DNA from 2 places in the Halopseudomonas sp. Lyrl_26 genome. Region 2 is predicted to be linked to the other one. Evidence: predicted binding sites of a transcription regulator. Region 2 holds the regulator's gene; the other holds the start of a gene.
The links. The regulator LexA, encoded in region 2, represses DNA repair genes until DNA is damaged. The targets are predictions, from matches to a motif close to CTGTNTNNNNANACAG.
Positions count from the first base shown of each region.

Region 1: a site for LexA is predicted at 1,822-1,837, ahead of recA (recombinase RecA). Genes of this name have one in related genera too.

Region 1 is NZ_JAYJLH010000009.1:21,793-25,978, reverse strand. Features, by position in the region: gene VF673_RS11335 (TOBE domain-containing protein) at 1-143, shown strand, start outside; gene VF673_RS11330 (regulatory protein RecX) at 257-700, opposite strand; gene recA (recombinase RecA) at 715-1,752, opposite strand; gene VF673_RS11320 (CinA family protein) at 1,894-2,412, opposite strand; gene mutS (DNA mismatch repair protein MutS) at 2,534-4,186, shown strand, end outside.
Region 2 is NZ_JAYJLH010000001.1:425,863-430,048, forward strand. Features, by position in the region: gene topA (type I DNA topoisomerase) at 1-838, shown strand, start outside; gene VF673_RS02095 (DUF6586 family protein) at 843-1,337, shown strand; gene VF673_RS02100 (hypothetical protein) at 1,404-1,643, shown strand; gene VF673_RS02105 (SOS-induced cell division inhibitor SulA) at 1,684-2,172, opposite strand; gene lexA (transcriptional repressor LexA) at 2,184-2,792, opposite strand; gene VF673_RS02115 (TetR family transcriptional regulator) at 2,967-3,629, shown strand; gene VF673_RS02120 (L,D-transpeptidase family protein) at 3,699-4,181, shown strand.

The DNA of each region.
Region 1 (4,186 bases), on a different contig from region 2:
TGTCGGAAATCGACGTGCAGACCGCCGCCGGTATTGTCACCTCGGTGATCACCACCCGCTCGGTGGATGAGCTCGCTCTGCAGGTAGGCTCGGAGGTGATCGCCTTCGTCAAATCCACGGAGGTATCCATCGCCAAGCTGTGAACAAGGGGCGCCCCGGACGGGGCGCCATACCCCATCAGCAGCAGCGTTCAGAAGATTTTATATGGTACAGGCGCAACCGCCTGGGAGTAGGTAGTCAGAGATAATGTACGCCGTCAGTCCTGCCAGGACCCGCCGAAACCGCGATACTGCATGAAGCGCAGCTGTTTCGATTTTTCCTTGATATCCGCAGCGGGCCCCTCCGGGAAGCGCCTGGCGAATGCCTGCCGCGCCAGTTCGGACCAGTCCCACTGATCACTGCGCAGGTACCGCTCGATCAGTACTTCGGCCACACCCCGCTGGCGCAGCTCCTCACGCAGACGGACGGGACCGTAGCCCCGCTGACTGCGCGCATGGATATAGGCTTCACAGAAGCGCTCGTCGCTGAGCAACCCCTCTTCCTGCAGACGGTCCAGCTCGATCTCCGCCATCTCCCGAGTTGCCCCGCGCTGACGGAGCTTGCGCAGCATCTCGGCATAGCTGTGCTCCCGCCGCGCCAGCAGATCCAGGGCGGATCTGCGAATGGCCACGGGGGTATCCAGCTGGCTGCGCTTGAACACGGCAAAAAACCCGATCAGCCGTCGATATCGACGTTCTCTTCCACCGCGGTGCTCTTGCTGCCGGCCTTGGGCAGCAACTCGTTACGGATGGCCTGTTCGATCTCTTCCGCCACTTCGGGGTTCTCGGCGAGGAACTTGGCCGCATTGGACTTGCCCTGACCGATCTTGTTGCCCTTGTAGCTGTACCAGGCGCCGGACTTCTCGATCTGACCGATGGACACGCCCAGATCGATGATCTCGGCGTTGTGGTAGATACCGGTGCCGTAGAGGATCTGGAACTCGGCCTGGCGGAACGGCGGCGCCACCTTGTTCTTCACCACCTTGACCCGGGTCTCGCTGCCGATCACCTCGTCGCCTTCCTTCACCGCGCCGGTGCGGCGGATATCCAGTCGTACGGAGGAGTAGAACTTCAGCGCGTTACCGCCGGTGGTGGTTTCCGGGTTGCCGAACATCACGCCGATCTTCATGCGGATCTGGTTGATGAAGATCACCAGGCAGTTGGCGTTCTTGATGTTACCGGTGATCTTGCGCAGGGCCTGGGACATCAGACGGGCCTGAACGCCCACGTGGTGATCGCCCATCTCGCCCTCGATCTCGGCCTTGGGCACCAGTGCCGCCACCGAGTCGACAATGATCACGTCCACCGCGTTGGAGCGCACCAGCATGTCGGTGATTTCCAGCGCCTGCTCCCCGGTGTCGGGCTGGGAGACCAGCAGGTCATCAACGTTGACGCCCAGCTTGGCGGCGTACTCCGGGTCCAGCGCGTGCTCGGCGTCGACGAAGGCACAGGTCGCGCCCTTCTTCTGCGCCTGGGCAATCACCGACAGGGTCAGGGTGGTCTTACCGGAGGACTCGGGACCGTAGATCTCGACAATCCGGCCGCGGGGCAGACCGCCGATGCCCAGGGCGATATCCAGTCCCAGTGAACCGGTGGAGATAGAAGGAATCGCCTGGCGTTCATGGTCACCCATGCGCATCACCGCGCCTTTGCCAAATTGACGTTCAATCTGACTCAAGGCCGCCGACAGCGCCTTCTTCTTGTTGTCGTCCATTGTGCATCCTCTCGGTAGACGGGCACGCGCACGGCCCGGGAAATTCAGAATAGGTGAAACCGCATAACACTGTATATATGGTCAGTATTATTCCACAGTTACTCGCACCCGCCTACCCCCTTTTCAACCAGGGATGGCCAATCATGCGGAACGGTTCACAGCCAGCTTCTCGGCTTCGGCAATCAGCCCCTGCAGACTGTGCAGTACGGTCTGGGCACGCACATCGCGGCGGCTGCCCTGGATCCGCCGGCACTGCGTGAGCACCCCGCGATCGCGCACTGCCCAGGCAAACCACACGGTCCCTACGGGCTTGTCCGGCGTGCCGCCCTCCGGCCCGGCAATACCGCTGACCGCTACCGCCAGATCGGCCTCGGCGGCCAGCAGCGCGCCTTCGGCCATGGCCCGGACCACCGGCTCGCTGACCGCACCGAACTGCTGCAGGTCCTCCTCGGAGACGCCCACCCAGCGGACCTTGCTGTGGTTGGCGTAGGTGACGAAGCCGGTGTCGAACCAGCCGGAACTGCCGCTGATGCGGGTGATGGCTTCGGCGATGCCGCCGCCGGTGCAGGACTCGGCAGTGGTCACCCGCAGGCCCAGCTGACGCAGGGCATTTCCCAGCCGCGCAGCAGCGGAATCGATCAGGGGATCATACTGTGACATCGGTTTCTCCTCCAATGACGAAAGCGCCGGCTCACCGGCCATGCCGGTTTCGCACCGGCACCGTTGTAGCCTAGACTATGCCGCTTCCTGCCCCATTCAGAAACACGCTTCAGGGAATTTCATGAGCCGCGTCGAGAAATCCGTTACCCACACTCCCATGATGCAGCAGTACTTCAGCATCAAGCAGCACCACCCGGACCAGCTGCTGTTCTACCGTATGGGTGATTTCTACGAACTGTTCTATGACGATGCCAAGAAGGCTGCCCGCCTGCTCGACATCACCCTTACCGCCCGCGGCAACTCCGGCGGTCAGCCGATTCCCATGGCCGGCATTCCGTTTCATTCCGCCGAGGGCTACCTGGCCCGCCTGGTGAAGCTCGGCGAGTCGGTGGTGATCTGCGAGCAGATCGGCGACCCGGCCACCAGCAAGGGACCGGTTGAGCGTCAGGTGGTGCGCATCATCACCCCCGGCACGGTCAGCGACGAGGCTCTGCTCGACGAGCGCCGGGACAACCTGCTGGCTGCCCTGGTCGGCAGCGAGCGCGCCTTTGGCCTGGCCACCCTGGACATCAACAGCGGCCGCTTCACAGTCATGGAACTGTCCGGCTGGGAAACCCTGCTCGGCGAGCTGGAGCGGCTGGCACCGGCAGAGCTGCTGATCCCGGATGACTGGGAGAGCGATACCCCCATCGAACGCCGGCGTGCGGTGCGTCGCCGCGCGCCCTGGGAGTTCGATCAGGACAGCGCCTTCAAGGCCCTGACCCAGCAGTTCGGCACCCGGGATCTGGTCGGTTTCGGCTGCGCCGATCTGACCCAGGGGCTGGGTGCGGCAGGGGCGCTGCTCGGCTATGCCAAGGAGACCCAGCGCACCGCCCTGCCGCACCTGCGCAGCATCAGTCAGGAGCGCTTCGAGGACAGCGTGGTGATCGACAGCGCCAGCCGCCGCAATCTGGAGATCGACTGCAACCTCTCAGGCGGCCGGGACAATACCCTGCTGGATGTACTCGACCATACCGCCACCGCCATGGGCAGCCGCCTGCTGGCGCGCTGGCTCAATCGTCCGCTGCGCCAGATGGAGACCCTGCGCGCACGCCAGGACAGCATCGCCGGGCTGATCGAGGACTACCACTACGAGAACCTGCACCCGGTACTCAAGGGCATCGGCGATATCGAGCGGATTCTCGCGCGGGTCGCCCTGCGCTCTGCGCGCCCGCGGGATCTGGCGCGACTGCGCGATGCCCTGGCCGCACTGCCCGAACTGCAGCGCTGCATCGAGTCCATCCCCAGCCAGCATGTACGCAGCCTGGGCGAGACCATCTCCACCTATCCGGAGCTGGCCGACCTGCTGCAGCGGGCCATCATCGACAATCCCCCGGCGGTGATCCGCGATGGCGGGGTGATCCGCGAAGGGTACGACAGCGAGCTGGACGACCTGCAGAACATCAGCGAGAACGCCGGCCAGTATCTGATCGATCTGGAGAACCGCGAACGCGAGCGCACCGGTCTGTCGACCCTCAAGGTCGGCTACAACCGGGTGCATGGCTACTATATAGAACTGTCCCGTGGTCAGAGCGCCCAGGCACCGGCCGATTACATCCGCCGCCAGACGCTCAAGGGCGCCGAGCGCTTCATTACCCCGGAGCTCAAGGAATTCGAGGACAAGGCCCTGTCCGCGCGCAGTCGCGCCCTGGCCCGGGAGAAGCAGCTGTACGACGAGCTGCTGGATCGTCTCAACGAGGATCTGGCCGCCCTGCAGGACAGCGCCGCAGCCCTG
Region 2 (4,186 bases):
CCAGCCCACACCGACAGATATCCCCTGCGTCGAGTGCGGTCGGCCGATGATGATACGGACTGCTTCCACCGGGGTGTTCCTCGGTTGTTCCGGTTATGCCCTGCCGCCCAAGGAGCGCTGCAAGGCGACCGTCAATCTGGTACCCGGTAACGAGGTGGCGGCGGATGACGATGAGGGTGAATCCCGGGTACTGCGGGCCAAGCGCCGCTGCCCGATCTGCTCGACAGCGATGGACAGCTACCTGGTCGACGAGCGCCGCAAGCTGCATGTGTGCGGCAACAATCCCGACTGCAGCGGCTTCGAGGTGGAGCAGGGGCAGTTCAAGATCAAGGGCTATGATGGTCCGGTGATCGAATGCGACAAGTGCGGCAGCGACATGCAGCTCAAGACCGGCCGCTTCGGCAAGTACTTCGGCTGCACCAATGCGCAGTGCAAGAATACCCGCAAGCTGCTGCGCAACGGCGAGGCGGCACCGCCCAAGATGGATCCGGTGCTGATGCCGGAGCTGCGCTGCGAGAAGGTGGATGACGTCTACGTTCTGCGCGATGGGGCCTCGGGTCTGTTCCTGGCTGCCAGCCAGTTTCCCAAGAATCGCGAGACCCGCGCGCCTCTGGTGCGCGAGCTGTTGCCCCACGCCGAGGCGATAGATCCCAAGTACCATTTCCTGCTCGAGGCACCGGTCGCCGATCCGGATGGCAATCCCACCGTGGTACGCTACAGTCGCAAGAGCAAGGAGCAGTACGTGCAGAGTGAGATCGAGGGCAAGCCGACCGGTTGGCGTGCCTTCCATGATGGCAAGAACTGGGTGATCGAGGACGGCCGCAAGGTCAAGGGGTAATCCCGTGGCGGATGAGCTGTATACCCGTACCAATCAGGCGCTGGCCTTTGCCCGGCTGGCGCTGGGTGAATGGCACCAGGCTGCCGCTGCGACGGAGATCGGCGCGGCTACCCGGGTTGCCTATCATCGCGAGCACACCGTCTTTCATCTGTACCGCGGCCTGCTGTGGCTTATCCAGGAGGTTGCCGACGGCTACCGCTGGACCCTGACCGGGACCCAGAGCGTCGAACAGCTGCTGCGCGCAGAACAGATCGAGCGTTTTCCCGGACCTGAACTGGCCGAGCTGGCGCAGCTGAGGCAACGTTCTGACAGCTGGGTTGCGGGTATCCTGTCCGCCTGGCAGCAGCTGCAGGCGCCACCGGCCAGGGCGGGCGCCGCCGGTGCCCTTATCGTCGGTGGGGCTGCGACGCCACCCTGGGGATTGGCGGAGGCCGAGGAGGCGCTGGCGTCATTGCGCGCCCAGGTCGAGCGTTATCGTCAGAACCTTCAGGAGTGGTAGGGCGGGCGTCAGGCTCCCCCGCTGGGGTGTGGTACAATGCCAGGCTTGACTGACAGGAGACATCGAATGCCTTCACCCTTTCTCGAGATCATTGAGCTTGCCGACGGGACGGTTGCCCTGCGCCGTCCGGACGAAGAGGGCAAGCCGCTGTTGATCATTGAGTTTTCCGAGGAAGCCAGGGAATTTCTGCAGGGCAACTATGTCGAGGTGGCCAAGGTCATGATCGGCGCCGGCATGCAGGTTGCCGGGCAGATTCTCGAGGATGATCCGGATCTGGATCTGGATGAGCACCGGGTGCTGCATTGAGCAGCAGTGCCCGGTAACCGCCATTCCGGTCGGGTGAATGTCAGCTGGTAACTTCCATGCGAATATTCAGGCTGGCACAGTGTCCCGCCCGGGCCGATCGGTCCAGCAGCTCCCCATGGTCGGGATCGGACAGCCAGCTGACCACGGTGTGACTGTAACCCAGTTCCAGAATCTCGCAGCACAGCCTGAGTGAATCCATTCCTCGACGGGAGCGGATGATCAGGATGCGTTGCGGGTCCAGTCCCGAGGCCCGCAGCCACTTCTGGCTGATGGGCAGCGGCGGATCAATCAGGCTCAGCCATCCCGGGCTGTTGGCCTGGCTCAGGTCCCGCAGGATGGGTGCCAGCAGCTGCAGGCACTGACGGGGTGAGCCGTGCAGGCCGATCTCGCTGGAGCCGGGGGCTTCATCCAGTCCGTCGTCGTAGCTGGGTGCCTGCGTCAGTGACTGCATACCCGACTGGCAGGCCAGCAGGGCGTTATGCAACAGATCCGGTTGTACTGCTGAACCTTCGTTTCGTGCATACCGCATGGTCTACTCCTTCAGTGGCGAATCACGCCTACGCTCAAGCCTTCGATAATGAGTTCCTGCTCGCCCAGGTCGATCTCGATGGGGGCAAATTCAGGGTTTTCCGCGATCAGTGACACCTTGCGCCCCTGCTTGTGGAAGCGCTTGACGGTGACTTCATCGTCGATGCGGGCCACCACCACCTGGCCATTGCGTGCCTCGCTGGTGCGATGGACCGCCAGAAGGTCGCCGTCCAGAATGCCGATATCCTTCATGCTCATACCGCGGACCCTCAGCAGGTAATCGGCGCGGGGGCTGAAGAAGTCGGGATCGATGCGGCAGTGGTTCTCGATATTCTCCAGTGCCAGGATGGGCGCGCCGGCGGCTACCTGGCCGACGACCGGCAGGCTGTGCTCATCGGCTGCCTCGGCATCATTGGGCAGGCGGATGCCCCGCGATGCGCCGGGGATCATCTCGATGGCACCCTTGCGTGCCAGGGCCTTGAGGTGGTCCTCGGCCGCATTGGGGGAGCGGAAGCCCAGTTCGCGGGCTATATCCACGCGGGTGGGTGGATAACCGTTGCTGGCCATGTATTCCCGGATGAAAGCCAGTACCTGCTGTTGCCGTGCGGTGAGTTTCTGCATCTGGTCCATGCCTGTTTTTCTATACAGTTGCTGTGATTATATACAGCATTTGGCCCGGCGCAACCCCGGGTCGAATTTTGCACTTGGTACGGACTGTGGTAAAAATCTTCTGGTTGACACCCAGCCCGCTTGAAACGTATGTTTCAAACATTCGTTTTGATAGTGGAGTGGTCTGTGGCGCAGTCTGAAACAGTCGAGCGCATTCTGGATGCTGCAGAGCAACTGTTTGCCGAGAAAGGGTTCGCGGAAACCTCGCTGCGGCTCATCACCAGCAAGGCCGGGGTCAATCTTGCCGCAGTCAACTATCACTTCGGCTCGAAGAAGTCGTTGATCCAAGCGGTCTTTACCCGTTTCCTCAATCCCTTCGTTACCAGTCTGGAGCAGGAGCTCGATCGACAGCAGCAGGCAGGGGTCACAGACCCGACACTGGAACAGCTGCTGGAGATGCTGGTGCGCCTGGTGCTGGCGGTCAAGCCGCGCAGCGGCAACGATCTGTCCACCTTCATGCGCCTGCTCGGTCTGGCCTTCAGTCAGAGCCAGGGACACCTGCGCAAGTATCTCGGTGAGGTCTACGGCAAGGTGTTCAAGCGCTACATGACCCTGGTATTGCGCAGTGCGCCGGAGTTGCCGGTGGACGTGCTGTTCTGGCGGGTGCACTTCATGCTCGGCAGCGCCGCCTTCACCCTTTCCAGCATGAAGGCGCTCAAGGCCATGGGTGAGGCCGAGTACGGCGACCGGGCCAGTACCGATGAGATCCTGCGCCAGATGGTTCCGTTCTTCGCTGCCGGCATGCGCGCCGAGCTGGTGAACAACGCCGAGCCCGCGCCGGCGGAGTGAAGCTGCCGGCCGGGGCTTACCTCGCCGGCGCCGATCCGCTATCGTGTGGGTTTTCCCGCGGAGCTGCGCATGTCCCTGGATCTGATCCACATATCCATCGAGCACCAGTGCCTCACCGGCTATGCCGGAGGGCAGCAGGTCTGCCGCTTTCCGGTATCCACGGCACTGGCCGGTCCCGGTGAGCAGCAGGGCAGCGGCTGCACGCCCCGTGGCCGCCACCGGGTGCGCGCCCGTATCGGTGAAGGCCAGCCCCTGGGCGCGGTGTTCATCGGTCGCCGGCCGACCGGTGAGGTCTGGTCCGCCGAACTCGCTGCCGCCCACCCCGAGCGGGACTGGATACTGACGCGGATCCTCTGGCTGTGTGGCGAGGAGCCCGGCTTCAATCGGGGCGGCAATTGCGACTCCCAGCGCCGTTACATCTACCTGCATGGCACCGGGGATGATCAGCCCATGGGCATCCCCCTGTCCCACGGCTGCATTCGCCTGCGCAACAGCGACATGCTGGCGCTGTTCGACATGACCCCGGCCGGCTGTGCAGTCGTTATCGAATAATCTCT